3 regions of the Vibrio sp. CCUG 15886 genome follow, and region 3 is predicted to be linked to each of the others. Evidence: predicted binding sites of a transcription regulator. Region 3 holds the regulator's gene; each other region holds the start of a gene.
What was found. The regulator MetJ, encoded in region 3, represses methionine synthesis genes. The targets are predictions, from matches to a motif close to TTAGACNTNTANANGTCTAA.
Positions count from the first base shown of each region.

Region 1: metA (homoserine O-acetyltransferase MetA) is a predicted target of MetJ. The motif match lies at 4,503-4,522, and genes of this name have one in related genera.
Region 2: metH (methionine synthase) is a predicted target of MetJ. The motif match lies at 8,332-8,351, and genes of this name have one in related genera.

Region 1 covers NZ_JAQQBT010000004.1:61,689-71,733, reverse strand. The annotation lists gene PQQ36_RS10385 (LysR family transcriptional regulator) at 1-284, shown strand, start outside; gene PQQ36_RS10380 (glutaredoxin family protein) at 291-521, opposite strand; gene PQQ36_RS10375 (YgjP-like metallopeptidase domain-containing protein) at 656-1,168, shown strand; gene rlmF (23S rRNA (adenine(1618)-N(6))-methyltransferase RlmF) at 1,168-2,262, shown strand; gene PQQ36_RS10365 (hypothetical protein) at 2,319-2,534, shown strand; gene pilW (type IV pilus biogenesis/stability protein PilW) at 2,627-3,361, opposite strand; gene metA (homoserine O-acetyltransferase MetA) at 3,536-4,477, opposite strand; gene PQQ36_RS10350 (bifunctional metallophosphatase/5'-nucleotidase) at 4,638-6,542, opposite strand; gene PQQ36_RS10345 (M20/M25/M40 family metallo-hydrolase) at 6,772-7,878, opposite strand; gene hppD (4-hydroxyphenylpyruvate dioxygenase) at 8,289-9,362, shown strand; gene PQQ36_RS10335 (homogentisate 1,2-dioxygenase) at 9,355-10,045, shown strand, end outside.
Region 2 covers NZ_JAQQBT010000016.1:2,893-12,937, reverse strand. The annotation lists gene PQQ36_RS18785 (PglL family O-oligosaccharyltransferase) at 1-1,470, shown strand, start outside; gene PQQ36_RS18780 (pyridoxal-phosphate-dependent aminotransferase family protein) at 1,535-2,656, opposite strand; lysine riboswitch at 2,872-3,050, shown strand; gene lysC (lysine-sensitive aspartokinase 3) at 3,171-4,520, shown strand; gene metH (methionine synthase) at 4,602-8,282, opposite strand; gene PQQ36_RS18765 (cation:proton antiporter) at 8,466-9,800, shown strand; gene PQQ36_RS18760 (sensor domain-containing diguanylate cyclase) at 9,830-10,045, opposite strand, start outside.
Region 3 covers NZ_JAQQBT010000018.1:10,482-20,526, reverse strand. The annotation lists gene PQQ36_RS19595 (bifunctional aspartate kinase/homoserine dehydrogenase II) at 1-1,562, opposite strand, end outside; gene PQQ36_RS19590 (O-succinylhomoserine (thiol)-lyase) at 1,562-2,728, opposite strand; gene metJ (met regulon transcriptional regulator MetJ) at 2,940-3,257, shown strand; gene PQQ36_RS19580 (malic enzyme-like NAD(P)-binding protein) at 3,344-4,621, opposite strand; gene rpmE (50S ribosomal protein L31) at 4,899-5,120, opposite strand; gene priA (primosomal protein N') at 5,401-7,605, shown strand; gene cytR (DNA-binding transcriptional regulator CytR) at 7,834-8,841, shown strand; gene PQQ36_RS19560 (SPOR domain-containing protein) at 8,951-9,508, shown strand; gene hslV (ATP-dependent protease subunit HslV) at 9,659-10,045, shown strand, end outside.

The sequences.
Region 1 (10,045 bases), on a different contig from region 3:
CGGGTTATTTCCACCGCGATTTTCTCGATCACTTTAGCCAGCAGCATGGCATTGAAATGCAGTATTCTTTTGAAACCAATCTATTGCCATTGATTTTGAAGATCGTAAAGCGAGAGTTTGCCATTACTGCGCTGCTTCAATTGGTGACCGAGAATGAGAGTGGCGTGGTCGGCGTGCCATTTTCTCCGCCCGTCACTCTGAACCTAGCATTGGCTTGGCGACGTGGCGGCTATCTGTCGGTGGCGGATCGCACCTTTATCGAATTTATAAAGCAGTATGTTTAGCTGTAATCACTTATCGCCATACATGCGTTCAAAGTTCTTCGGGTTCCAACCAATCATCAAACGGTCACCGATTTTAAGTACAGGCACAGAGCGCGCACCAATCGCGTCGAGCTCTTTACGACCGCGATGCATCTTGGCATTACACAAGCGGTATTGAATGCCTTTGCTATCCAGATAGCGCTGCGCATCTTTGCAATGTGGACATTTGTCTTTGATATAGAGGACGACACGTTTCATCTTGTCTTGCCATGTAATGAAAAGGGGCGCAAGTGTAGCCAATTTCGCTGCGGACGAAAAGAAAAAGCGATGAATCAAGGGGCGGAGTCAGGTAAACTAGCGCGCTTTGAAAAATGATCAGGTCCGATTCCATGATGCATCCGTCACTTCGCTACATTCAGGGATACCCGCAGCATATCGTGCAGCAAGTGGCCCAATTGATTGAGTCACAACGTTTAATTCCTTGGTTTGATAAACGCTACCCTGTGCGTCACGACATTCGCAGTGAAAAAGCGTTGTTTGACTACGCGATGCAGATCAAGAACCAGTTTATGAAGAAAACGGGCCCCATCAGTAAAGTGGTGTACGACGGGAAAATTCATCTGATTAACAACGCGCTCGGCTTGCACAGTGTCGTCTCTCGCAACCACGGCGGTAAACTCAAATCGAAAAATGAGATTCGCATTGCCAATGTGTTTAAAGACGCGCCGGAGCCTTTGCTGCGCATGTTGGTTGTGCACGAGTTGGCGCACATTAAAGAGAAAGAGCATGATAAAGCCTTTTACTCTCTTTGCTGCTACATGGAGCCGGACTATCACCAACTAGAGCTGGATGCTCGTCTGTTTATGATTTACCTCGATTTAAAAGCTCAGGAAGCAAAAAAATAATGACGAACAAACGAAAATCCGCCAAGCCATTAGAGCCTGCGAAACGAGCCCCAAAACCGCGCACGAAAAAGAGTCGTGATCTCAGTGCGTCTGAATCGAGTTGTGATTTTGTCAAAGTTACGCGTGCTGGGCTGCATTCGCGCAACAAACATCAAGGGCGTTACGATTTTGCTAAGTTAACGCAGGCGCTGCCATCGCTTGCTCCTTTTGTGATCAAAAATCCTAAAGGTGAGGCGAGTATTTCTTTTTCAGATTCAATGGCAGTAAAAATGCTCAATAAAGCGCTGCTCAGTGCTTACTACCAAGTGGCAAATTGGGACATCCCAGCAGGCTATTTGTGCCCGCCAATCCCCGGGCGTGCGGATTATATCCATCGTCTAGCGGAGCTCTTGGAAGGAGAGGTGAAAGGTACATTTCCTCATGAGAAAGTTCAGGCGTTGGACATCGGTGTCGGTGCCAATGCGATCTATCCCATTATTGCGATTTGTGACTATCGTTGGCGCTACACGGGTAGTGACGTTGACCCTAAATCGATTGAGTCAGCGCAGCGCATTGCTGACTCTAACCCAGTGCTGCAGGGGCAGCTTGAGCTCAAATTGCAAGACCAGTCACAGCATATTTTCCAAGGCATTATTGGCCCCACAGACTACTTTCATGTGACGACATGCAACCCGCCATTTCACGCTTCGGCACAGGAAGCGGCGTTTGGCACGCAACGAAAATTAGACAACCTCGCCGCCAACCGTTTGAAAAAAGGTGTAACAGCAAAAGCTGGTTCACAAAAAATCTCGAAAAACAAACCTATACTTAACTTCGGAGGTCAAAATTCTGAGTTGTGGTGTCAAGGTGGAGAATCCTCCTTCTTGAAGCGCATGGCGAACGAAAGTGAGCGTTTTGCCCATCAGGTTTTGTGGTTCAGTACGCTCGTTTCGAAGAAAGACAACGTAAGACCTCTACGTAAACAGTTGGAAAAATTAGGTGTACGCAGTATTCGTGTCGTCGAAATGAGCCAAGGACAAAAGGTCAGTCGCTTTGTTGCTTGGTCATTTATGGACAAACAACAAAGAGGAGAGTGGATCAAACTGCGAGAGTGATGGAGACAATCATCCCGAGTTAAAAACGAATAGGTTGCGTAATAGGAGGGCATGCGATGGATTTTGAAATTTATCTACCCTGTCAGCCAGATTGGCTGTGTGAAAGCTTCCTGAGCGTTTTTACCATTCTGCTCATCATTGGCTTAATTGCGTTTATTCGGATTATTTACCGTGAATATCTGACGATTAAGAGAAAAACGAAGGTGCGTAAGTTACGCAATACGCACCGAAAAGATCGCTACAAAATCCGCAACTCAACCTCAAGACGTTGAGTCATGTGGGCGGTAAAACCATAAAAAACCTCTGCTTTTTGGGTAGAGGTTTTTTGTTAGTCGCGTCTTTTGAATTCATCCGCCAGCAATCGCTAGCTTTGGCGGGCAGTCAATTTGTCCAATTCACTCTGATACTTCTTCACCAGCGCCACATTGCCTGCTTTGCCTTCTAAATCGATCATCAGTTTAAGCGAGGGAATTTGCAACCCATAGCTTTGGTGGAAGCGCATCAAGCGTAGGCGCGCTTGGGGGTAGTTACCGGTATCGATTTCCAACTTAGCGAGGTTGAGCACCGATTTGGGGCGGTGTGGGTCGTAGTCAATCGCACGAGTGAAATAGGTTTGCGCTTTTACATTGTCGCCCGCCTTCAGAGCGCAAAACGCGGCGTTTTCATAACTGGCAGGAATCAAGTAGTAGTAAGGTTGCTCGATGGCACGATTAAACAAACGATCCGCTTTGTCATACTCGCCCTTTTTGCATAAAAACGTGCCGTAGTTGTTCAATACGTTGCCGTTTTTTGGGTGCTGACGAGCCGATTTTTGATAAATATCCTCGGCCTTGCCGTTTTCACCAACGCGCTCGTAGTAGTGGGCCATGGAAAGTTGCGCTCGGTAATAATCAGGAGCGTGAGTCAGGGCTTGTTGTAAGTTGTCATGGGCTTTGATCATCGCGCCATTTTCTAGATAGCCAAGCCCCAAGGCAATGCGAGATTCTGCCATGCCAATTGGGTCCGGATCTTTTTGTGCTTGGCCTTCAGTGACTGTGACACACCCAGTCAAAAGGGTAAGTGCTACCAATTGCGGCAAAAGAAGAGTTTGTTTTTTCATCGTTTTCGTTCTTTTTAATGTGGCCTGAAGAGATGATAAATCCTTGGGGTCTATTGCCTACCAATCGACATCGACAATGCGAGTCACTTTGCATAAACGATTAACGGGTATAAACGACAACAGGCCGCGTGAAAGGCGGCCTGTTGTAAAAGAACGGTTTGATTTCGTGTGGCGCTATTCGTCCTTAGTAAACGCTTCTTCGCTGAAATGATCGAGATCGTAAGGCGTTTGTTGGTAAACGCAGTAGTTCAACCAGTTCGAGAAAAGCAGATGGCCGTGGCTACGCCAGCTTGCAATTGGCGGATTATCTGGGTTGTCGTTGGGGTAGTAGTTAACCGGAATTGCCGGCTCCATGCCTTCACCCAAATCGCGAATGTATTCATTGTGCAGCGTGTGCGGGTCATATTCTGGATGGCCAGTAACAAAGACGTTGCGCTTGTCTTTGGTGGTGGCTAGGTAAACACCTGCATCGTCAGACGTCGCGAGAATATCCAAATCGGTGTGTTCTGCGAGATACTCTGGCGAAAAATCGGCGTAGCGAGAATGGGGCGCTAAGAAAGAATCATCAAAACCACGCAAAACCGGATGGTAAGGTTTGTGAATACGGTGGTGATATACGCCAGAGAGCTTCTCTTTACGCGTTTTCTTCGGCAAATCGTAGAGCAGTTTGAGCCCAGCTTGTGCTGCCCAACAAACATAGAGGGTGGAAGTCACATGGGATTTGGCCCATTCCATAATGGTTTTGAGGTGATCCCAGTAAATGACATCTTCAAACTGCACCAAACCAAGCGGCGCGCCGGTGATGATCAGGCCGTCGAAGTTACGGTTTTTCACCATCTCAAACTGACGATAAAAATTATCGAGATGTTCGGTTGGGGTATTTTTGCTCGGGCGATCGTCAATACGCAGCAACTCAACGTTAACCTGAAGTGGGCTGTTGGAAAGCAGGCGTAAAAACTGAGTTTCTGTCTCTATTTTTTTCGGCATCAAATTGAGAATCAGCACCCTTAGTGGACGAATCTCTTGGCTTGCTGCACGGGTTTCACTCATTACGAAGATGTTTTCAGTACGCAAAACATCGGCGGCTGGTAATTGATCTGGAATACGAATAGGCACAGCTTTCTCCCTAAGCTAATCTCTTTTAGACGTCTATACATCTAAACCTATCCTATTTTTTTTGTGATGTCGACAGGCAAAAGCGCGCGGAAGGGAATTTTATTGTGACAATTTTGCGAGAGAAAAAATGTGCACCTACCAAGAGGTGCACAGACGTGGTTTATGGGTTCAGTGCTTCGATGAGGATCAACTCGCGCTTAAGATGTTGTTTCTCTGTAGGATTCGCTTCCTCAATTTTGGCAAGGCGGGAAGTAATGGCTTCGTTTTTAGCCTGTGGATTGGTGAACACCAGTGCTTTGACATTAATTGAAGCTATGTTGGTGTAGCGACCATCTTCACTGGCAGGTACATCGATTTTGCCTTCGTTGATCAACTGTTTGACGATCGCACCTTCTTTCTCAAACCCCTGCAAACCAAAGAGTTTCCAACGTTGCATCGGTTGGCCGACGTATTGTCCCTGTTTCTGCTCGGTGAGGTAGCGAATGGTGAGATTTCGGATGGTGCCTTGTTCTTCACCGTATTTTGCTTCGGTATCAAACAGCACAGGGAAGGTTTGACCCTCTAATACGCCGCCTTTTTTGGTCAAATGACCCATACGGTAGCTATTCATGCCAATACGAATCTCGCTGTCGTCTAACACGGGTTTGCCATCGGCAAACTTGAGATCAGTAATGCGTTGGCCTGCTTGCTGAGTTAAGTCGATGGTGTAGGTGACGCCCGCGAAGAAGTCGTTGGTTGAGTACTTTGAGGCGCGTCTTTCAGGATTAAAGCTGTATGTCACATCCCCCGGTTGCACAGAATTGAAGTAACCAGCAGACCACTCCATGTACTGCTTCAACTCTTTGCCCGTCATTTGATAAACCGTGATTTCGCCACCCGCATATTGGTAGTTGTATGCGATGTCTTTAGCTTTGATGGGGCCTACGTCCAACTTGGCGTTGTCATTGTCAATTTGCAGTGCAATGACGTTGGCTTGAGGTGCGTAGAAAAAACTCGCTTCTTGGAAAAGTGCACTGATCCCTGTGTCTTGAACATGCACTTGCGGGATACCACGAATGTCGTTTTCTGGTACTAAATTAACACCAGTAAGCTGCGCCACTTCGCGGTTGGCCATTTCACGCAGACGCTTGTGATACGGTTCGTAGAGTGATTCCATCTTGTCATCCGAATCGACGCCTTTGATCTTGTAGGTGTAGCTGTCTTTGTTGATCAAGGTAAATTGGCCATTTTGTTCTTCAAACTGCAAGTCAATGCGTGACAGCGCGCGGCCATATTTGTCGGGCTCGGTGATGATGACGCCATTGACCACGGCTTTATCAATGCGCGTATGCATGTGGCCGGCCACAATGGCATCGAGCTCAGGGTTGCCGTTGGCAATGTCGGTGACACCGGTGTCTGCGATGTCGTTTTCATTGTCGAGGCCCATGTGGGCAACTAGCACAATCGCATCAACTTTGCCCTCAATCTGCTTGACGATTTTTTTCACTTCCAGCGTCGGGTTGGTGAAGGTCATCCCTTCAAGGCGATTGGTTCCTTCAGCGAAGACTTGCGTCATGGGGGTGTCCATTCCGATCACGCCGATTTTTATCCCACCACGCTCAATGATGGTGTAACCCGGCAAAAACGGGTTGCCATCAGGGCGTTGAATGTTGCCTGCCAGAGAGGTGCCTTTGAATTGGGTGAGAGAGCGATTAAGCACGTTCAAGCCAAAATCAAACTCATGATTGCCTAATACCCAAACGTCATAGTTCATCTCATTGAAGCCGAGCATCATCGGATCGATCGGCTCTTCTTTAAACGTTTCGACAAAGTTGCCTTGAATGGTGTCACCAGCGTCGACCAAGATGACGTTATTTTGTTCTTGGCGAATCGCTTTTACTTTGGTGGCGATTTGGCTCAGGCTGCCGCTCATATTGAGTTTGTCCGCAGCGTAGTCCCAAGGCATAAAATGGCCGTGAAGATCGGATGTGCCGAGAATAGTAACGTTATGGATATCGCCATTCGCGGCGAGGGCTGGAAAAGTCAGGGAGAGCGCTATTGCACTGGTTAACAGGGTCTTTTTCATTTGATTATCACGTTATTAATTAAAACCAAATGCATAGTAATCATTTGAATAGCAACTAAATGTGATGATTATCGATAAATCTATGAAAGATAAGCTCTCGTTTCATTGCTTTGCGAGATCTAAAGAACTTTCAACGCAATGGGTGATCAGAACTTGGATCCGAGAGAAAAATAGGAGAGGAAACAAACAACAGAGAAAACGCACTGGCGAGGCCAGTGCGTCGAAGGGGTTACTTGGCTAAGTAGTGAGTCAAAAATTCGGTGATTTTGACCATGTCCGTAATGGCAATGAACTCTTCCGTGGTGTGTACTTTTGACATGCCGGTGGAAAGATTGACCGTCGTTAAACCCTTGGCATTGAAGTTATTGGCATCACTACCACCTCCAGTGCCTTTGGTCATCGCGTCCACACCAATGTCCGCAAAAGCTTGCTTAATCTCCACGACGTGAGGATGGTCATCGCTAAGCACAAACGCGTTGTACGCACGGCTGGACTCAATCTCCACTTCCGCACCATGTTTTTCGGCGACACGCTCAAAAGTCGTGATCATGTGCTCGACTTGCGCATCGAGCTTTTCTGCATTGAGTGAGCGAGCTTCCGCGACAATTTTCAACTCTGGCATGACGATGTTTGTCGCCTGACCTCCGTGAACCGTGCCAATGTTGGCGGTCGTTTCCGCGTCAATACGCAACAACTTCATTTGATTGATGGCATCGGCGGCAACCATAATGGCGCTGATGCCTTCTTCTGGTGCCAAACCTGCGTGGGCTGGGCGGCCTTTAATCGTGGCGACGATTTTCTGTTGGCCAGGTGCCGCCGTGACAATAGAGCCAATTGGGCCACCAGTATCCAGTACAATCGCTTGCTGAGCAGTGACGTAGCTCATATCAAAATATTCGGAACCAAACAGGCCGCCTTCTTCATGCACAGTAAAGGCAAGCTCAATGGTTTTGTGCTGTTGATTCTGCTCTTTCAACAGACGGACCGCTTCCATAATGGCGGCGATGCCCGATTTGTCATCACCACCAAGAATGGTGTTTCCTTTTGAACGGATAATGCCATCTTCAATCACAGGCTCAATGCCATTTCCCGGCGCCACGGTATCCATGTGACAACTTAACAAGATGGAACCTTCAAGCTCACCCTCTAGGCGTGCATAGACGTTAAAGCCATTGGAGATGTGCTCTGGCACAGGCAGTTTGTGCACGGTAAAACCCATGTCGCCCAACTGTTCTGCCAGCGCTTCGGCAATCGCTTTTTCATTCATCGACTCACTGTCGATGCGCACTAACTGACAAAAATGCTCGATAAGACGTTCTTGGTTTACTGGAATCATTCGGCTGATCTCTCTTTTGCTGTGGGCAGCGCCCGTGTAGGAACAGAATGCTCCATTGTGCATAGTTGGCAGACAATAAAACTGCGTTGAATCAAATAAACGGACTGACTGACACAATAATGACGTTTTAAACAGCGAAAAAATAACCATCAGTCATTGGTTAACATAATGTTTACATTTGCGATGGGTGTGTAAATTGCCTCGTACAACGCAAAGGGGTAATCGAAGAAGGAATGACACGCTTTTGAGTCAAATTATGGTTATTGGCTTGTAGTGTAACAAATGCTTTACATTTTTGCGGGGGGATTGAGTTTTTCTTGAGTAGACAGGCGCTATTCCAATTCTTCTGACTCTGGTTCAAGTTAACAAAGTGTTAACCAAAATAAAAAGCAGTCTAAAAGGAGAAAGTCATGGTGGATGCAATCAACCCACTGGGCACAGACGGATTTGAGTTTGTCGAATACACCGCCGCAGATAACACAGGTATCGAGCAGCTTAAGCATTTGTTTTCCTCGCTGGGCTTTGCAGAAGTCGCCAAGCATCGCTCGAAAGAAGCTTGGCTATATCGCCAGGGCGATATCAACTTTGTCGTTAATGCTCAGCCGCACAGTCAGGCTGAGGAGTTTGCAAAAGTTCATGGACCTTCAGTATGTGGGATGGCATTTCGAGTGCAGGATGCAGCGTCAGCACTTAAGCACGCATTGACCAATGGCGCAGAAGAATACAAAACAGAAATCGGGCCGATGGAACTGAGTATCCCTGCTGTGTATGGCATTGGTGGCAGCTTGCTCTATTTTGTCGATCGCTACGGTAAGCAGAGTATCTACGATGTCGATTTTCGTTTTTATGATGACGCCGCTCAGCGCCTAGCGAAGTCGGATGTTGGCCTATATGAAATTGACCACCTTACCCACAACGTAAAACGCGGCAACATGGATACTTGGGCGGGATTCTATGAGCGTATTGGCAATTTCCGTGAAATTCGTTATTTCGATATTGAAGGGAAACTCACCGGTCTGGTGAGCCGAGCGATGACCGCACCATGTGGCAAAATTCGTATCCCAATCAATGAATCTTCGGACGATAAGTCACAAATCGAAGAGTTCATTCGTGAGTACAATGGTGAAGGCATTCAACACATCGCGCTCACCACGGACGACATCTACCAAACGGTTCAAACGCTGCGCGACCGAGGTATGGACTTTATGCCCACGCCGGATACCTATTACGACAAAGTAGATAGCCGTGTTGAAGGACACAAAGAAGATGTGTCTCGATTGCGTGATTTACGCATCCTGATCGATGGTGCACCGCTAAAAGATGGCATTTTGCTACAGATCTTTACCCAGACGGTTATCGGGCCTGTCTTCTTTGAAATCATTCAGCGTAAAGGCAATGAAGGTTTTGGCGAAGGTAACTTCAAAGCGCTATTCGAATCGATAGAAGAAGATCAAATTCGCCGTGGAGTACTCAATAATGCATAAATGGATCACCTTTCCTCATCGGGAAGGTGTCTGCTCCAAGCAGGCACATGCCGATTTCCCCGAAGAGGCAATTTACGAACGTGAAGCGGGGCGTAGTGGGTTCTTTGGCCCCGCTGCGCATTTTCATCATCAACATGCCCCAACAGGCTGGACCGATTGGCAAGGCGATTTAAGACCGAGAGCGTTTGATTTCACTCGCGTGACCAGCGCCAATCAAGCCTCTCCTTGGAGTGTGCCGCATTTGCTTCACAATCACGAATGTAAAGTTCGAGTCTGGAAAACCCAAACTAAAATGGAATTTCTGGCGCGAAACGCCGATGGCGACGAGCTGCTCTTTATCCATCAAGGTAAGGCCGACCTTTACTGTGACTATGGCCATTTGTCAGTAGAAGAAGGGGATTACGTGATGATCCCGCGTTCAACCAACTGGCGCTTGGAGCCGTCAGAGGCGATGTTTATTTTGATGATTGAAAACACCGATGCGGCGTATTCACTGCCAGAGAAAGGGTTAGTTGGTAATCATGCGGTATTTGACCCTGCGGTACTTGAAACGCCGTCGATCAACGACCAGTTCAAAGCGCAATACTCAGAGCAAGAGACGCGTGTGGAAGTGAAACGCCACGACAAGGTGAGCGTGATTACCTATCCGTTTAATCCATTGGATGCCATTGGCTGGCATGGTG
Region 2 (10,045 bases), on a different contig from region 3:
TATGCCAACAGCCACTACATGCAGTCGGTGGGTCGCTTGGTTGGCCTCTGGGCTGGCTTTGGCTTCTTTGTGTTACTGCAACAATTCAGCTTTAGTAATAAACACAAACAACGCTTGTTATGGCTCGTCGTATTGGCTGTCGTGATCGAATCCTTCATCGGCTATTACCAGTTCCTTTGGCTCAAACCCGGTAATTGGATGGGGTATGACACGCTGTCAAATCGACCCTATGGCATATTTCAACAACCCAATGTGATGGCAAGCTTCCTTGCAACGGGGTTAATTATTTCTGGTTACCTACTAGCGAGACAGCCACACAAATACAATAAGCATCTGAGTGAAATCACTTTACTCTATTTGATTCCACTGCTCACCGTCCCTTTGATCGTGGTGTTAGCTTCTCGTACCGGTTGGCTAGCCGCTATGATTGCCACTCTTTTGTTGCTGCCCTATCTCTACCGATTTGGTACTAAAATTCGTTTTTGGGGTTGGCTGGGGTCCATTATTCTGGGTTTAAGCTTATCCGGTGCGCTACTTCAAAGCACCGATAGCAATTTGGCGGGACAGAAAACCAACTTAGAATCACCAAGAGCCTATACCTTCCCGCAAGCACTCGATATGCTGATAGAGAAGCCCTTCACTGGTTACGGTTACGGCAATTTTGAATCGGCTTACACCTTGTACACGGCAAGGCAGCACTTACTCAACAAGCAATATCCACCAGCACTTCCGGCGATGGATCATCCACATAACGAGCTACTCTATTGGGGTGTAGAAGGTGGGCTTGTTCCACTATTAGGGATTTTTCTCGCAGCCATCTTGGTATTGAACCGAATCTACAGTGCCAAGAAAGGCACGCGTTTGGCCATGTTTGCCCTGTTTGTGCCGATCGTACTACACAGTCAACTGGAGTACCCTTTTTATCACTCTGCGGCACACTGGCTGATTTTCATCATACTCATCTATTGGGTTGATCAACGTGTAGCGAAAGTCAAAAGCGTGAATTTTTCTCGCATCAGTAAAACGGCATTACGAGTCGCCAGTTTAGTGGTGCCGATACTGACCACTTTCTACATGCTGAGCGCCCTGCATACTAACTACGTGCTGACCAAGTTTGAAACCACTCGCCCAGTCAATCCAGATCTCTTACAACGCGTCACCAATCCCGTGGTGTGGAAAGATCGTTTCGATTGGGATGTCTACAGCACCTACCTCAACATTGGCTTAGCAACACAAGATGCCAAATTGATTCAGACCTATATTGATTGGTCCCTTGACATTATTAAGACCAAGCCAAGACCAGCGTTTTATTCCAATTTAATCTTAGCCTACCAAGGGCTTGGCGATTTGAGTAAGGCAGAACAAGTAAAGGCGGAAGCTGAATTCCTCTTCCCTAAAAACGACTTCAGCAACATTCACTATCAACCACCGTCAGCGGCATTGTCTCACTCCGTGTCGTCCGGTCAGTAGTTTGTCATGTAATACAAAAGCGAAGCTCACCAGCTTCGCTTTTTTATTGTTAACTGACCAAAGATTATTGAGTGAGCGACTCTTCAAGCGCTCTTAAACATAACGCGACATTTTCCTCTCTCGCACCGTAACCCATCAAGCCTATACGCCACGCTTTACCAGCTAACGCTCCTAGACCGGCGCCAATTTCCAAGTTATAGGTTTCAAGCAAATGGCTACGCACTTTCGCTTCATCGATACCTTCAGGCACATAGATCGCGTTGAGTTGAGGCAAACGGTACTCTTCATCGACCACAAATTGGAACCCTAATTTTTCGAGACCCACTTTCAGCTTGCTGTGCATCTTTTCGTGCCGCGCCCAAGCGTTCTCCAGGCCTTCATTTTTCAGCATCAACAACGCTTCGTGCAGTGAATACAAACTGTTGACGGGTGCGGTATGATGATAACTGCGTTTTCCTTCCCCACTCCAATACCCTAACACTAAGCTTTGGTCTAAGAACCAGCTTTGCACGGGTGTTTTACGTGACTGAATTTTCTCAATGGCGGCAGAAGAAAACGTCACAGGAGCAAGACCCGGGACACAAGAGAGACATTTTTGACTACCGGAATACACAGCATCAAGTTGCCATTCATCGACTTTAAGCGGAATGCCTCCCAGCGAAGTGACCGTATCAACGATCGTCAGCACTCCATATTGTTTTGCTAATTTCCCCAGTGTCTCCGCATCACTTCTTGCGCCTGTCGATGTTTCTGCATGAACAAAAGCCAGAATTTTGCTATCCGGATGTTGCGTTAAGGCCTGCTCGACCTTCTCAATCGAGACTGGTGTTCCCCACTCATCATCCACTAATATCGCCTCACCACCAGCGCGAATGACATTTTCACGCATGCGCTCACCAAACACGCCATTGCGGCAGACGATGACTTTATCTCCCGGTTCAATCAGGTTCACAAAGCACGCTTCCATTCCCGCACTGCCTGGCGCAGAGACCGCAATGGTAAAGTCATTCTTAGTTTGAAAGGCGTATTTAAGCAATTGTTTGAGCTCATCCATCATCTGAATAAACAGCGGGTCCAAGTGCCCCACGGTTGGGCGGCTAAGTGCTTGTAATACTTGCGGGGAAATATCAGATGGTCCTGGCCCCATTAAAATACGGCGTGGTGGAATAAAGCTTTGAATTGACATACCGGCTCCTTGCTAAGCGTGAAAAAGGTTAACGGACAGCGTAATCGTTTTAATGCAAATTATGTTTCTCCACACTAAAGCAAACGAGCAACGACAGCAATTAGCCGACAGTCTTAGAGGTCAAACCAGTGTCACAAATTTGTTAATAAAAACTTTCAATCACGATCGAATTAAGCGTTGACATTGGAGTGTGAAAAACGTTCAATGTTTAAGCTTTTTGCAGAAGAGGAGCACTGCCCAGGCAGATGTTTTGTGGAGCCGCAACTCCAACACAGAACATTCAGGGGGAGTAGTGCCGAGGTAGATCAAAATTGCAGGATTTGATCTGTCGGTTGACTTGGGTTGAGTCCCATCAACTGTCATCAGCTCAGCCTGATGAAGAGCTTCTGAGATGGATTTTCTGATTATTCAAACTGACCTCTCTAAACTGCTCTGCCCCTTTCCTCACCAAAACAAACATCGGATGTTGGATTACCAACGGTTAATATTTTTCGGAAGTCGTGGGAGAAATGCCGTGAGCGCATTGAATGTAGCGAAATTTGGTGGAACAAGTGTTGCAAACTTTGAGGCAATGAGTCGTTGCTCGGCCATTATTGAAAACAATCCAGAGACACGCTTAGTGGTAAGCAGTGCATGCTCTGGCGTCACTAACCTATTGGTAGAGTTGGCCAATGGTGTTCAATCACAAGAAAGACGCGCTGAACTTCTAGCCCAATTGGCTGAAATTCATGACGCGATTCTCAATCAATTGGAAGATGCAACAGAAGCGGCGGCGGAAGTGTATGCCATTCTCGATACCATCACTAGCCTTGCTGAAGCCGCATCGATTCAAGCCAGCAATAAACTCACCGACCACTTGGTCGCGTGTGGTGAGTTGATGTCGACTCATATTCTGGCCCAGTTGATGCGTGAGCGTGGAGTCAACGCGGTGCGATTTGATATTCGAGAAGTCCTACGCACAGACGACAACTTTGGCCGCGCAGAACCCGACGTGGCAAAGATTGCAGAGCTGGCGCAAGAGAAGCTTTTACCACTTTGCCGCGATTACGTGGTAGTAACTCAAGGCTTCATCGGTTCGGATGAGGAAGGCAATACCACTACCTTAGGCCGTGGTGGCAGCGACTACAGTGCGGCTTTGATTGCCGAAGGCGTTAAAGCAAGTGGCCTAGAGATTTGGACCGATGTTCCAGGGATCTACACCACTGATCCTCGCATTGCGGCGAAAGCAGCGCCAATTCCAGAAATCAGCTTTGCAGAAGCGTCTGAAATGGCTAACTTTGGTGCCAAAATTCTGCACCCATCAACGCTCGTTCCAGCCCTTCGTCACGACATTCCAGTTTTTGTCGGATCGTCAAAAGAGCCAGAAAAAGGCGGTACTTGGATTCGCCACGAAGCACAAAGCTCGCCGCTTTTCCGTGCACTGGCACTGCGTTGCAATCAGACTATGGTCACCTTACGCAGTGCGAAAATGTTCCATGCGTACGGCTTCTTAGCCAAAGTATTTGAAATTCTCGCAAAACATAAAATCTCCGTGGATTTGATCACAACCTCAGAGATCAGCGTTTCCCTCACTCTAGACAAAACAGACACTTCTGGTGGTGCACCTGAACTGCCACAGGCCGCGCGAGAGGAGCTTGAAGAGCTATGTACTGTTGAAGTCGAGCACAACCTTTGTCTGGTGGCCTTGATCGGCAATCATATGGAAACCAAGGGTTACGCTAAAGAAGTCTTCAGCACCTTAGGGGATTTCAATTTGCGTATGATCTGTTACGGGGCAAGTGATCACAACCTTTGCTTCTTAGTCGATGCACACGACTCTAAGAGCGTGATCCAAAAACTGCATCAAGATCTTTTTGAACGCTAAACATCGTTTCAAGATCACATTGATCCAAAGAGAAAAGGTCACATCGCTGTGACCTTTTCTTTTGCTCAACGCAGGCCAGTATCAGCCATTAATATTAGGACCAAGCCATTTTTCGGCTTCCAAGAGATCCCAACCTTTACGCTCAGCATAGCTTTCCACTTGGTCTTGCTGAATTTGTGCGATGGCAAAATAACGAGAATCGGGATGAGAGAAATACCATCCTGATACCGAAGCTCCCGGCCACATTGCGTAACTGCTGGTGAGTGACATGCCAATGGTCTCTTCTACGTTAAGCAGTTCCCATAACGGCCCTTTCTCGGTGTGCTCTGGACAGGCAGGGTAACCCGGTGCAGGACGGATCCCCTGGTATTTCTCGCGAATCAGTTCTTCGTTTGAAAGGTTTTCATCGGCAGCATAGCCCCAAATTTCTTTACGGACACGTTCATGCAGATACTCTGCAAAAGCTTCCGCTAGACGATCGGCAACCGCTTGAATCATGATGGCGTTGTAGTCATCACCCTGTGCTTTGAACTGATCTGCGAGCTCACGCTCGTTCACCCCACCAGTCACAGCAAAAGCGCCGATCCAATCTTTTTTACCACTCTCTTTTGGCGCAACGTAATCTGACAAACAGTAGTTCGCCCCTTTGGGTTTCTCCGTCTGTTGACGAAGATTGTGCAACACTTTCGCCACTTGAGTGCGAGACTCATCGGTATAGACTTCAATGTCATCACCAACACTTGCCGCTGGGAACAAACCACACATGCCACGCGCCTTGAGTAACCCTTCTTGTTCGATACGATCTAGCCACTCATTGGCATCTTCAAATAGACGCTTCGCCTCTTCACCTACCTCTTCATGCTCAAAAATCGTTGGGTATTTACCCACTAATGACCAGGTGAGGAAGAATGGTGTCCAGTCTATGTATTGGCGTAACGTCGCCACGTCAAAGTCATCAAACACGTGCACACCAGGCTGACTCGGTGCAGGAGGCGTGTAGCTTTGCCAATCAATTACCACCTTGTTCGCACGTGCCGCTTCTAACGTCACCGGCTTAGTACGCGGCTTCTTGCGATTATGCTGATCGCGAACCAACTCATAATCGGCCTGTAAGCGTTCAACAAACGCAGGACGCAGTTCATCAGAAAGTAACGAGGTACAAACACCGACTGCGCGAGAGGCGTTATTTACGTATACAACAGGATGTGAGTAGTTTTGTTCAATCTTCACCGCGGTGTGCGCTTTTGATGTGGTCGCGCCGCCAATCAACAGTGGCAAATCAAAGCCAAGGCGCTCCATCTCTTTGGCTACGTGCACCATTTCATCGAGTGATGGGGTAATCAAACCAGAAAGACCGATGATGTCGACTTGCTGCTCTTTCGCGACTTTCAAGATCTGCTCACACGGCACCATCACACCGAGATCGATGATCTCGTAGTTATTACATTGCAGTACCACGCCAACAATGTTTTTGCCGATGTCGTGTACATCCCCTTTCACCGTCGCCAATAGGATCTTACCGTTCGAAGAACCCGCTTGTTTGGACGCATTGATGAAGGGTTCCAAGTGAGCCACCGCCTGCTTCATTACGCGTGCGGATTTCACCACTTGTGGTAAGAACATTTTGCCCTCACCAAACAGATCGCCCACCACGTTCATGCCGTCCATCAGTGGACCTTCAATCACTTCCAGTGGTTTGCTGGCATTTAAACGTGCTTCTTCGGTGTCCTCGACAATGAACTCGGTGATCCCCTTAACCAATGCATGCTCAAGACGTTTCTCGACAGACCAAGTACGCCACTCTAGCGCCGACGCATCTTCTTGCTTGCCCACGGCATTTTCACGGTACTCTTCGGCAATCTCCAACAAACGCTCAGTGGCATCGTCGCGGCGGTTCAGTACGACATCTTCAACCGCTTCACGTAACTTTTCAGGCACGTTGTCATAAATTTCGAGCTGGCCAGCATTCACGATGCCCATGTCCATCCCGTTCTTAAAACAGTGGTAAAGGAACACAGCGTGTATCGCTTCACGGACGTAATTGTTACCACGGAATGAGAAGGAAACGTTCGATACCCCGCCAGAAATCATTGCATGCGGAAGATCGCGTTTGATGTCCGCCACCGCTTCAATAAAGTCGACCGCGTAGTTGTTGTGTTCATCAATGCCCGTTGCAACAGCGAAAATGTTGGGGTCGAAGATGACATCTTCCGGTGGGAAACCGACTTCATCGACCAAAATACGATAGGCTTTGGTACAAATCTCCAGTTTGCGTTCACGCGTATCCGCTTGGCCGACTTCATCAAATGCCATCACGATCACCGCCGCGCCATAACGACGAATCAGCTGCGCCTGTTCGACAAACTTCTCTTTACCCTCTTTGAGAGAAATGGAGTTCACGATGCCCTTGCCTTGAATGCATTTCAGGCCAGCTTCGATCACTTCCCACTTAGAGGAGTCGACCATGATCGGCACTTTGGAGATTTCTGGCTCAGATGCACATAGGTTAAGGAAACGCACCATGCACGCTTCTGCATCGAGCATCCCTTCATCCATGTTGATGTCGATGATTTGCGCACCGTTTTCAACTTGCTCACGCGCAACGTCCAACGCTTCATCATACAGCTCTTCTTTGATCAAGCGTTTAAAGCGCGCAGAACCAGTAACGTTAGTACGCTCACCCACGTTAACAAAAAGAGTATCTTTGGCAATCGTCAGCGGTTCTAAGCCAGATAAGCGACAGGCAACTGGAATCTCAGGCAATACACGAGGACTCACCCCTTCTACCGCCATTGCCATATGGCGAATATGTTCTGGCGTGGTGCCACAACAACCACCAATCAGGTTTAGAAAACCACTTTGTGCCCATTCTTTGACGTGTTCCGCCATCTCTTCTGGAGATAGGTCGTACTCACCAAAGGCATTCGGTAAGCCCGCGTTCGGGTGAGTGGAAACAAACGTTTCAGAAATTCGAGAAAGCTCTTCCACATAAGGGCGCAGTTCATCGGGCCCAAGCGCACAGTTTAAGCCGAAAGAGATCGGACGTACGTGACGAAGAGAGTTGTAAAAGGCTTCCGTCGTCTGACCGGAAAGCGTTCGACCTGAGGCGTCGGTGATGGTACCCGAAATCATGACAGGGAGTGCGAAGCCTAATTCTTCAAACACCGACTCCACTGCAAAAGCACACGCTTTCGCGTTCAAGGTATCAAAAATAGTTTCAATGAGGATGAGGTCAGAACCACCGCGGATAAGCGCACGAGTCGATTCAGAATACGCCTCTACCAGCTCATCAAAGCTGACGTTGCGATAACCCGGATCGTTTACATCTGGCGAAATGGAACAAGTACGGTTGGTTGGGCCAAGTACCCCCGCCACATAGCGCGGTTTTGCGGGATTTTTGGCTGTCCACTCATCCGCGGCTTCACGTGCTAACTTCGCGGCAGCAAAGTTGATCTCTTCGCTCAGGCTTTCCATATCGTAGTCAGCCATCGCGATGGTGGTGGCGTTAAAGGTGTTGGTTTCAAGAATATCGGCACCCGCTTCTAGATAGGCATGATGAATTTCTTTAATCAACTGTGGCTGAGTTAGAACCAGTAAGTCGTTATTGCCTTTTAAATCGCTATGCCAATCAGCAAAACGCTCACCACGATAATCTTGCTCCTGCAACTTGTAGCCTTGGATCATGGTGCCCATACCACCATCAATCAATGAGATTCGCTGCTTCAGTTGTGCTTCAATCTGCGCTCTAATATTACTTCCCACAATACCGCCTCATTCCTTTTTCTATTATCGACATCCTATCACACAATTTTCAGGAGTCTAGACGTCTAAAAACACTAATTTCATTACAGCTCATTTGGACTAATTTACTAGGAAAAAGAGATTGCTATTTGCTCATCAAACGAGGAGAATTTCGTTCACAATTTGTTACAAATAGAGAACTGTATGTCGGTCTACTATACTCTCTGCTTTCTATCCGCTGCAGCAATGTTGATTGCTTTTGTAAACAGCAAGATAGGCAAAATGCAGACTACCATCGCGATTACCGCAGGTTCAATGGTGCTCTCATTACTTATTTTAATTGCTGGTCAGAACAACTGGTTCCACTTAACTGAAATCGCCACACAAACCATGTCGAGCATCGACTTTGAAGATTTCCTCCTCAAAGGTATTTTGGGCTTCTTATTGTTTGCTGGTGGTTTAGGTATCAAACTACCCAACCTTAAAGACCAAAAATGGGAAATTACCGTGTTGGCGCTAGGTGCGACACTTTTCTCTACTTTCTTTATTGGTTTTGCTCTGTATGGCATTTGCCAGCTCATTGGTATTCAGTTTGATCTGATTTACTGCCTGCTTTTCGGTGCACTCATTTCACCGACCGACCCGATCGCCGTTTTGGCTATCGTGAAAAAACTCAAGGCACCTCGTAGAATCTCAACGCAAATTGAAGGGGAATCACTCTTCAATGATGGTTTTGGCCTTGTGATTTTTGTGACCTTGTTTACCATCGCATTTGGCCACGAAACACCCACGGTAGGCAGCGTTACCATGTTGTTTATCCAGGAAGCCATCGGGGGTATTTTGTATGGTTTCGCATTGGGGTTACTCTTCCATTATCTTATCTGTGCCACTGATGACCACTCAATGGAGCTACTACTCACCATTGGCATCCCAACGGCAGGTTATGCTTTTGCAGAAGTGCTCCATGTTTCTGGTCCATTAGCAATGGTGGTCTCTGGCATTATGATTGGTAACTGGACACGATTCATCGGCTTCTCTAAAGAGAGTGAAGATCATCTCGATCATTTCTGGGAGCTCGTCGATGAGTTTCTCAACGGTGTGCTTTTCCTTCTGATTGGTATGTCGATGTTGCTGTTTAAATTCCATCAAGAGGACTGGATTTTGATGGCCATCGCTATTCCACTGGTCTTAATCGCTCGTTACCTCAGCGTATTTTTGTCCTATATCGGCTTTAAACGCTTCCGCCAATACAATCCATGGTCAATTAAAATCCTCACTTGGGGCGGATTACGCGGTGGTTTAGCCTTAGCGATGGCACTCTCAATTCCATCAGGTATTTGGGTTATTCCAGATAAGCTCATCGACGTGAAAGAGATTATTCTGGTAATGACCTACGCGGTGGTGGTTTTTTCAATATTGGTTCAGGGTTCAACCATCACTCCAATGATCGAGAAAGCCAAAAAATCAGAAGCTGAATTCGAAGCGAAGCAAAGTTCGGTGACTGTTCCTGAGGGCAAGACAGAATCCATTTCATCATAATGATTAAGGGCCTTAGGGCCCTTTTTACTTCAGCCATTCATTAACAGTGGTGAGATAACACAGTTCCGACCATGCGCTTTTGCGTAATAGAGGCCTTCATCAGCCTGTTTCATCAATTGTTCGAGAGGCGTGTTAAGCTCCGACGGCTGCAATGTTGCCACGCCAATGCTAATGGTCATTTGTAACGGTTGCTGTTCATAGTGGACTTGCATGTTTTCCACAACGCTTCGTAATCGCTTCGCCAC
Region 3 (10,045 bases):
GCCCCATCATTCGGTACCGAGTCATCATCAAAATGCGCGTGTACTGCCGCAGCATCTAAACCTTGTTCATTGAACAGATAAGTTTGGCTATCCACCACGGCCACCAACTCAAAGTTCATACCATGGCGTTTTTCCAACTCACTTTTCTGCTGCGCAAACAGAGATAACCAACTGGATCCGATATTACCTTTACCACACAGGGCCAACGCCACACGCTTCTGGGCTTGAAACAGTTGGGTATGGATCGCTTTCACCAGTACCGGAATATCGACTCGGCGCATCACCGCAACCAAACTCAATCCTGATTCAGCTTCAGAAATGAATTCCACAGGAGAGTGTTTCAGTTGCTGATAGAAACCAAAACAATGGCTGGCATTGTTCGTCACTCCAGCCCCGACAGCGGCGACCAGCGAAAAGCCCTCTTTCAGCTTGATCTCGGCGGCCAAACCCAACTCTTGCAGATGTGCCAAAGCGCCACCAGCAATTTCAGTGGTATACGCTAAGCGCAGCATAAATTGATCTTTTTGTGCTTCAAACGCCAATGGTTCCAACTGCGCGCGTTTGAGTGCACTCAATACCTCTTGCTGCTGGCGATCAAAGTCATGACCAGCAGAGAAGTTCAATTGAACTAACATAACATCGTCAAGCGAGGTGATGATTTTGGCACCACGCCCAGACGCCAATACGCGTTCAATACGGGTAGAACCCGACTCAGGGGTGTAGCTGCAGCGCAGATTAAGCTCGGTGGCACTTTGTGCCACTGGCTGTAATGTTCGGCTATGCAGGACTGGAGCGGCTAAGCGCGCAAGTTCACTGGCTTCATCCAAACGCAGTAACGGCAGCAAACAAGCGTCACTGACCAAACGAGGGTCGGCGCTGTACACCCCAGCCACATCACTCCAAATCGTCACTTTAGCCACTTCCGCCAACGCACCAATCACGGTAGCAGAGTAGTCAGAGCCATTGCGCCCTAATAAGACCGTTTCGCCTGCTTGGTTTTGCGCCATAAAGCCGGTGATCACCACACGGCGATGTGAGTGCTGCGCCAACACTTCTTTAATCAGAGGATAAGAACGTGCTCGATCCACTTCAGGTTGGGTGCCTGTTTCAGCCCGTAAAAACGCACGCGCATCCTGAGCCACCGCGGCCAGATCATGTTGATTCAACAGCGCAGCCAGTAGACGCGACGACCACACTTCTCCATGGCCTAAGATCGCTGCTTTTTGCGCGGTTGTGAGTGGTGCGGAGAGCTCGGCCAACGTGCTGAACTCATCAGCAAGTTGATCAAGCAGCTCGCTACGCTGGTTCGACGCGATCAGTGCTTCCACCAATCCGGTTTGATATTGACGCAAAGCTTGCAATGCTTCGTGAGCCAAACGGCCGTCCTTCTCCAGCGCCTCACTAAATTCAATTAAGCGGTTGGTGGTTTTGCCCGCTGCCGACACCACCACTAAATCGTTATCACCCGAGTACTCTTTGAGGATGTTCACCACACGACGATAGCAATCCGGATCCGCAAGGCTGCTTCCACCAAATTTGTGCAGTTGTCGAACTTGACTCATTAACAGCTCTCCTTCGCTTGTTGAAAGGCCAGCTTGAGGTCGGCAATCAGATCTTGCGCATCTTCCAGCCCCACCGATAAACGCAATAACTGTTGCGTGACGCCAGCTTCTGCGAGTGCTTCCTCTCCCATCGCACGATGAGTCATAGATGCCGGATGACAAACCAAGCTTTCGACACCACCAAGTGACTCCGCTAATGAAAACAAATCTAGCGCTTTCACAAACACTTTCAATTGCTCAAAGCTGCCAGCAAATTCAAAGCTCAACATCGATCCAAAGCCCGATTGCTGCTTTTTGGCGATCTCATGACCTGGATGCGCTGGCAAACTCGGGTGATAAATGGTGCCGACTAACTCTTGAGTTTGCAGATAAGAGAGGATTTGTTGCGAACTTTCTTCATGCACGCGCATACGTGCCCCCAATGTACGGATACCACGTAGCGTCATATAGCTATCAAATGGCGTGCCGGTTGCGCCAAGGCAGTTCCCCCACCACGCCAGTTCTGTTGCGTGCTCTTCGGTTTTGGTGATCACCACACCGCCAATCACATCAGAATGCCCATTGATATACTTGGTTGTCGAGTGAATCACAAAGTCTGCCCCCAGCTCCAAAGGCTTTTGGTACACCGGTGTCAAAAAGGTGTTATCGACCGCCACCAACGCGCCCACTTTATGGGCTTTCTCACACACTTCCGCGATGTCCACCACACGCACGAGCGGGTTGGAAGGCGTTTCAAGCAACACCAGTTTGGGGTTAAGCGCCAACGCCGCATCCAGTGCAGCACTGTCGGATTGGTCGACAAAGCGGACTTTAAAATCCCCTTTCTTCGCTCGAGTATTGAAAAGACGGTAGGTACCGCCATAACAATCATGAGGTGCCACAATAAGATCGTCAGGGCTTAAAAAAGCAGACACCCACAAGTTAAGTGCTGATGTCCCGCAGTTTGTGACCACCGCACCTTTACCAGATTCGAGCTCAAACAACGCTTGCTCTAGTAGACCACGATTTGGGTTGCCTGAGCGGGTATAGTCGTATTTAGGCACTTCGCCAAAGGCAGAGAAACCATAGTTCGTCGACAAATAGATCGGTGGCACAACGGCACGGTATTGAGTATCGGATTCGATGCCCGTTCTAACGGCAATCGTGGCTGGCTTGTGGTGACTCATGATGTTTCCTTTCTGCGAAGATGAATTCTTAATAAGAATGCGCTACTGTTATCGGAACGCCTTCCTCTCCATTAATAGTTGTCACTTTAACCATCAAAATTTAAGACGTCAACACTTCTAGACGTCTATATGTCTTTGCTTATGGCGGTAAATCCAGCTAAAATCTCCGCTTACAATTTTTATTAACCGATTATTACTCTGAAGGTGCGCAATGGCTGACTGGAATGGCGAATACATAAGTCCATACGCAGAGCATGGAAAGAAAAGCGAGCAAGTAAAAAAAATTACCGTTTCTATCCCGCTTAAAGTACTAAAAGTTCTGACGGATGAACGTACTCGTCGTCAAATTAATAACCTACGCCACGCAACAAACAGTGAGTTGTTGTGTGAGGCATTTCTGCATGCGTACACTGGCCAGCCACTGCCGACGGATGAAGATCTCAGAAAAGATCGCCCGGATGATATCCCAACAGAAGCCAAAGAATTGATGACGGCGATGGGTATCGAATTTGAAGCGTATGACGACTAAACCTCGTTAGCTTTACCACACCGGGGGAAAGTGGTATCTGATCAAAAACGGGACGCTTAAAGCGTCCCGTTTGTTTAGGCTGTGATTTACTCGGCCATGTAGTTTTCTGGCATTGGAATACGAGCCACACCGGTATCAACTGCCGCCTGAGCAACGGCTTTCGCCACGCGAGGCAGCAAACGTGAATCCATTGGTTTGGGAATAATGTATTGCGGGCCAAAGCTCAGCGATTCAACACCTGCCGCTTTCAATACCGCTTCTGGCACTGGCTCTTTCGCCAATTGACGAATCGCTTCAACCGCTGCCAACTTCATTTCATCATTAATTTCACTAGCACGAACATCCAGAGCGCCACGGAAAATGAATGGGAAGCACAACACGTTGTTCACTTGGTTCGGATAGTCGCTGCGACCTGTACCCATGATAAGATCGCTGCGCACTTCATGCGCCAACTCTGGCTTGATTTCTGGATCAGGGTTTGAACACGCAAACACAACCGGTTTATCCGCCATCAGCTTCAGCGCTTCTGCAGGCATTAGGTTTGGACCAGACACGCCAAGGAAGAGATCCGCACCGCTGATCACATCTTCCAGTGTGCGCTTGTCTGTATTGTTGGCGAACAGTTGCTTGTACTCGTTGAGATCATCACGACGTGTATGAATCACACCTTTACGATCCAGCATGTAGATCTTTTCACGCATCGCGCCACATTTGATCAGCAGCTCCATACACGCCACGGCAGCCGCACCCGCACCAAGACAAACAATAATACATTCGTTTAGCTTCTTACCCTGCAGTTCGATCGCATTCAGCATACCAGCCGCGGTGACAATGGCCGTACCATGTTGGTCATCATGGAACACTGGCACATCACAACGCTCAATCAGACGTTTTTCAATTTCAAAACAGTCTGGTGCTTTGATGTCTTCTAAATTGATACCACCAAAGGTATCTGCAATGTTCGCGACCGTATCCACGAATTCGTCGATGGTGCGATGCTTCACTTCAATATCGATAGAATCAAGACCAGCAAAACGCTTAAACAGCAGTGCCTTACCTTCCATTACTGGCTTTGATGCCAAAGGACCTAAGTTACCTAGACCCAAAATTGCCGTACCGTTAGAGATAACGGCCACCATATTTCCCTTTGAGGTGTACTTGTAAACGTTGTCTGGGTTCTGTGCGATTTCGCGAACCGGCTCCGCGACACCTGGACTGTAAGCTAAAGCAAGATCTTTAGCGGTTTCCGCAGGTTTGGTTAGAGCGACGGCAATTTTACCCGCCGTTGGCAAAGCATGATAATCAAGAGCTTGTTGGCGAAGTACTTCTTCAGGGGTCATTTGCTGGCTATTGTCATCGGACATAAATGGTTATTCTCTTTTTGCGTGTACGGTAAAGGGGGGAACACTTTAGGTTGAACAAAAACTCTGCTTTTTTGTTCAATTTAGAGAGAAATTCTAATTGATATAAGTCAATCTTCCTAGCCAAGAATGCGAGGCAAATCTATAAAAATTGTGAATAAGATAGAAGTAAGACCAGATGGCATAGGGGATGGTGCGTGAGAGAAAGCGTCTCCTAGGCGTTGAATGCAAAAAAGGCCGCATAAGCGACCTTTTTCTCAAACAGCAATAGCTAACGCTATTATTTCTTACCGCTTGATAGAGCACCGAAACGCTTGTTGAAGCGATCAACACGGCCGCCTGTATCAACGATACGTTGCTTACCAGTGTAGAATGGGTGGCACTTGTCACATACGTCTAGGTGGATAGATTCTTTATCTAGAGTAGAGTTGAAAACGAAAGAGTTGCCGCAAGAACAAGTTGCGTTTACTGCTTTGTATTCTGGATGGATACCAGCTTTCATGGGATAACCTCAAATAGTAGGCCGTGTCGCTATACGAGTCTTTGCCGCACACCACACGCAGTTAAAAATAAAACTCAGATACCGCTAAAACAGAATTAAAGCCATATCTTAAGGCGCGATATAGTAATGAATCGTCTCTTTCGAATCAACCTATTTCCACGATTTTCCGCTAGTTTTTTATACAGTTTTCCTCTCTCTGTTCGAGCATGCCCTTTTCTCGTATTTCTACCTCGCTTCCATTAGACTGTAAGTCATTATTTTTGCCATGAAACACCACGTTATGCGTCCATCCATTGCTCGTGTTGCGCTGCCAGTGCCACTCGATAAACAATTTGATTATCTCGTTCCTGGACACCTTTTTCCGATCATTGGTGGCCGCGTGAGTGTGCCATTTGGACGACAAACCTTGATTGGCATTGTCACCGCTTTGGTTCAAGAATCAGACTTTCCACGCGAGCAACTTAAACCCATTAAAGCGGTGTTGGATCATCGTCCTATTTGGCCCGATTCCGTCTACAGTTTATTACTTTGGTGTAGCCACTTTTACCAACATCCCCTAGGTGAAACACTGCATAACGCCCTCCCCGCTGCACTAAGAAAAGGCAAAGCGGCTGACTTTGCCACTCTACAAGAATGGCAACTGACCGAGTTAGGCAAAAACCAGTTGATGCAAGGGTTAAACAGTCGCGCGATAAAGCAAGCGAAAGTATTGAATATGCTTGCTAATGGCCCTCTGCCTCACCAAGCCTTTTTGGATGAGGAAGTGGCATCCACAACCTTACGCACCTTGGAAGAAAAAGGCTGGATCAGCTGTGAAGAAAAAACGCCACAGTTGGCTCGTTGGGGGAATCCGATTGAACATCCCGTCGATAAGCCGAAACTCAACCAAGAGCAAGCCATTGCCATTTCGACCGTTAACAGCCAGACAGACTTTGGCTGTTATCTGTTGGAAGGGGTCACAGGTTCAGGCAAAACCGAAGTTTATCTCAACTTGATCAAACCCATTTTGGAACAAGGCAAACAGGCTCTGGTATTGGTCCCTGAAATTGGTTTAACACCACAAACCATCAATCGTTTTCGTCAACGATTTGATGTGCCAGTCGCCGTCATCCATTCTGGTCTTAATGATACGGAACGTCTCAACGCTTGGCTTTCCGCACGAGACAAAGCGGCGGGCATTGTCATTGGTACACGCTCTGCACTACTGATCCCATTTGCTCAGTTGGGGATCATCATTGTCGATGAAGAGCACGACGCTTCGTACAAACAGCAAGATAGCTTGCGTTACCATGCTCGCGATGTGGCTGTGATGCGAGCGGCAAAAGAAGGCATTCCAATTGTTCTCGGTTCAGCCACGCCCGCGTTAGAAACCTTACACAACGCACTTACGGGCAAATATCATCATCTCTCGCTAACCCAACGAGCAGGAGTGGCCGTGCCAACCACCAACAAAGTGCTGGATGTCAAAGGGCTCTATCTGGAAAGCGGCCTCTCAGCGCCACTCATTGCTGAAATGCGTCGTCATTTAAAAGCGGGCAATCAGGTGATGCTGTTTCTCAACCGTCGAGGCTTCTCCCCTGCGTTAATGTGTCATGAATGTGGTTGGATTGCCGAATGCAAACGCTGCGATGCCTATTACACTTATCACCAGTACAGCAATGAAATCCGCTGTCACCACTGTGGTTCTCAACAACCTATTATCCATCAATGCCAAGGTTGTGGTTCGACACAACTGGTGACGGTTGGTGTCGGCACTGAGCAACTGGAAAACCAGTTGACGGCCCTGTTTCCAGACTACAAAGCGATTCGCATCGACCGCGATAGCACACGACGCAAAGGCAGCCTCGAAAGCGCTTTAGAAGCCATTCGCAAAGGGGAATACCAAATTTTAATTGGCACGCAAATGCTAGCTAAAGGGCATCATTTCCCAGACGTGACGTTAGTGGCACTATTGGATGTTGATGGGTCACTGTACAGCAGTGATTTCCGAGCGTCCGAACGATTGGCTCAGTTGTTTATTCAAGTAGCCGGACGAGCAGGGCGTGCTAGCAAACCTGGCGAAGTGATATTACAAACCCACCATCCAGAACACACCTTGCTCAAAGCTCTGTTGACCAAGGATTACCGGCATTTTGCGCAGTCTGCACTGGAAGAGCGGAAAATTGCCCAACTTCCCCCGTTTAGTTTTCTAACGCTATTTCGCGCAGAAGCCAATCACAGCGAAATCGTCGAAACATTCTTACGTCAAGTGCGTATGACTCTCGAGTCGCATCCCTTGTTTGATCACACTTGTCTCGTGCTCGGTCCAACCCCCGCTCCACTGGCCAAACGTGCGGGCAAATACCGCTGGCAGCTTCTGCTTCAAACTCAACATCGTTCCTTGATGCAGAAAATACTCTCGAGCACGAAACCTGCTATCGATTTGTTACCAGATGCGAAAAAAGTACGTTGGAATTTGGATATTGAGCCACAGGATCTGAGTTAGCAAACGTTTACCACCTCACTCTAACGTTGAAAATTGCAACAATTTGCTTCTTTACGTGATGAACATCACGAATGAAATGCGGATTTTGTTAATTCGCCCGTAACTTTAAATAAAGAATTGAATAGACTATTCAAATTACAACGAGGCAACTCATAATTCGATTTTATTTTCCGAATCAGAACAATAACTAAACGTCATAATTGGCGAACATTTTGAGAGGGTTAGTATATGGCGACAATGAAGGATGTTGCCCAGCTTGCAGGAGTTTCAACGGCAACGGTTTCGAGAGCGCTGATGAATCCAGACAAAGTATCCGCCACAACGCGTAAGCGTGTGGAAGATGCAGTGTTGGAAGCTGGTTATTCCCCAAACTCGCTGGCACGCAATTTACGCCGCAACGAGTCACGCACTATCGTCGCGATCGTTCCTGACATTTGTGATCCTTACTACACAGAGATCATTCGTGGCATTGAAGATGCCGCCATTGAACAGGGATATTTGGTTCTACTCGGTGACAGCGGCCAACAAAAGCGCCGTGAAAGCTCACTCGTCAATCTCGTTTTTACCAAGCAAGCGGATGGTATGCTGTTGCTCGGTACCGACTTACCGTTTGATGTGAGCAAGCCAGAACAGAAAAATCTTCCTCCGATGGTCATGGCTTGCGAGTTCGCCCCCGATCTCGAACTGCCGACGGTTCATATCGATAACTTGACCTCAGCATTTGAAGCGGTGAACTACCTGACCCAATTGGGCCACAAACGCATCGCCCAAATTTCAGGGCCAAAATCCGCAGCACTTTGTCAGTTTAGACAACAAGGCTATCAACAAGCTTTGCGCCGTGCAGGCATCACAATGAACCCACAATACTGTGTTGAGTCTGAGTTCTCTTTTGAAGGTGGGGCGAAAGCGATCCGTCATCTGCTAGAAATGAATGACGCGCCAACCGCCGTTTTCTGCCATTGTGACACCATGGCTATCGGGGCGATTCAAGAAGCGAAAAAATTGGGCTTCCGAGTACCGCAAGATCTGTCGATTGTCGGCTTCGATGACATTCAGTTTGCCCAATATTGCGATCCTCCACTAACCACCATCTCACAGCCACGCTATGAGATTGGTCGTCAAGCGATGCTGATGATGTTAGAGCTGCTGAAAGGACATGACATTCACAGTGGCTCACGCTTACTTGAAACCAAATTGGTGGTTCGTGGTAGCGCAGCGCCTCCAGGCTTGCGCTAAAACCAAAACCAACCGGCAGCGAGGTTATTTGCAGCCTCGCTTCCTTTTCTGCGACGTTTCCCTGTTAACGCTTGGCATTCTGCATTACCATAGCGGGCTAGCATAACAATTGTTTGTATTTTCCGTGGCTAAAGATTATGTAAGACGTGGTCGTAGTCCTAAAAAGCCGACCAAAAAAGCAGCTCCTCGTAGAAAAAAACCTTGGCTTGCCGGCCTGTTAGCCATCGTGCTACTGGGTGGTTTTGGCTATGGTTTGTATACCCTCAGCAATGACCCAGAGCCGCCAACACCCGTTGCAGAAAACAAACCGGTGAGCAAACCTAAACCGCCGGCGAAAAAAGAACTGCCGCCTCCACCAGAAGAAAAATGGCAATACGTTGAAAGCTTACCAAATCGAGAAATCGAAGTGGTGGCCAAAGAACAAGAAGTGCCTAAGATTCCTTACATTATGCAGTGTGGCGCCTACAAAAAGCGTGAACAAGCGGAACATCGTAAACTCGACATCGCTTTTCAAGGCATTACCAGTACCGTCAAAAAGAAAGAAGGCAGTGATTGGTATCGTGTGGTCTTAGGACCATATAAGCTAAAACGTGACGCTGAACGCGATCGCCATAAATTGCAACGCGCCAAAATTGAACCGTGTGCCATCTGGCAAGAAGAACAATAATTCTCATCCAAAGGGGCTTGTAATTCGCCCCTTTTCTTTGCATCCCTTTCCCCCCTAACCTTCCATTCCAAACCTTGAGCCTTGATTTCTTTTTTACCCTCCCCCATATAGGGATCAACTCCATATAGAAAAGAATCAAGAGGCCTACTCGTGACTACCATCGTTTCTGTACGTCGTAACAATAAAGTCGTCATCGCCGGGGATGGACAAGTATCTCTGGGTAACACGGTAATGAAAGGCAATGCGCGTAAAGTTCGCCGTTTATACAACAACAAAGTTCTGGCTGGCTTTGCTGGCGGCACGGCAGATGCGTTTACTCTATTTGAACGCTTCGAAAGTAAGCTGCAGATGCATCAAGGCCACCTAACTAAAGCGGCCGTTGAACTGGCGAAAGATTGGCGCAGCGATCGTGCATTACGTAAACTTGAAGCATTATTGGCCGTGGCAGACGAAACGGCGTCATTGATCATCACGGGCAATGGCGACGTGGTACAGCCAGAAAACGATTTGATCGCGATTGGGTCTGGAGGGGCGTAT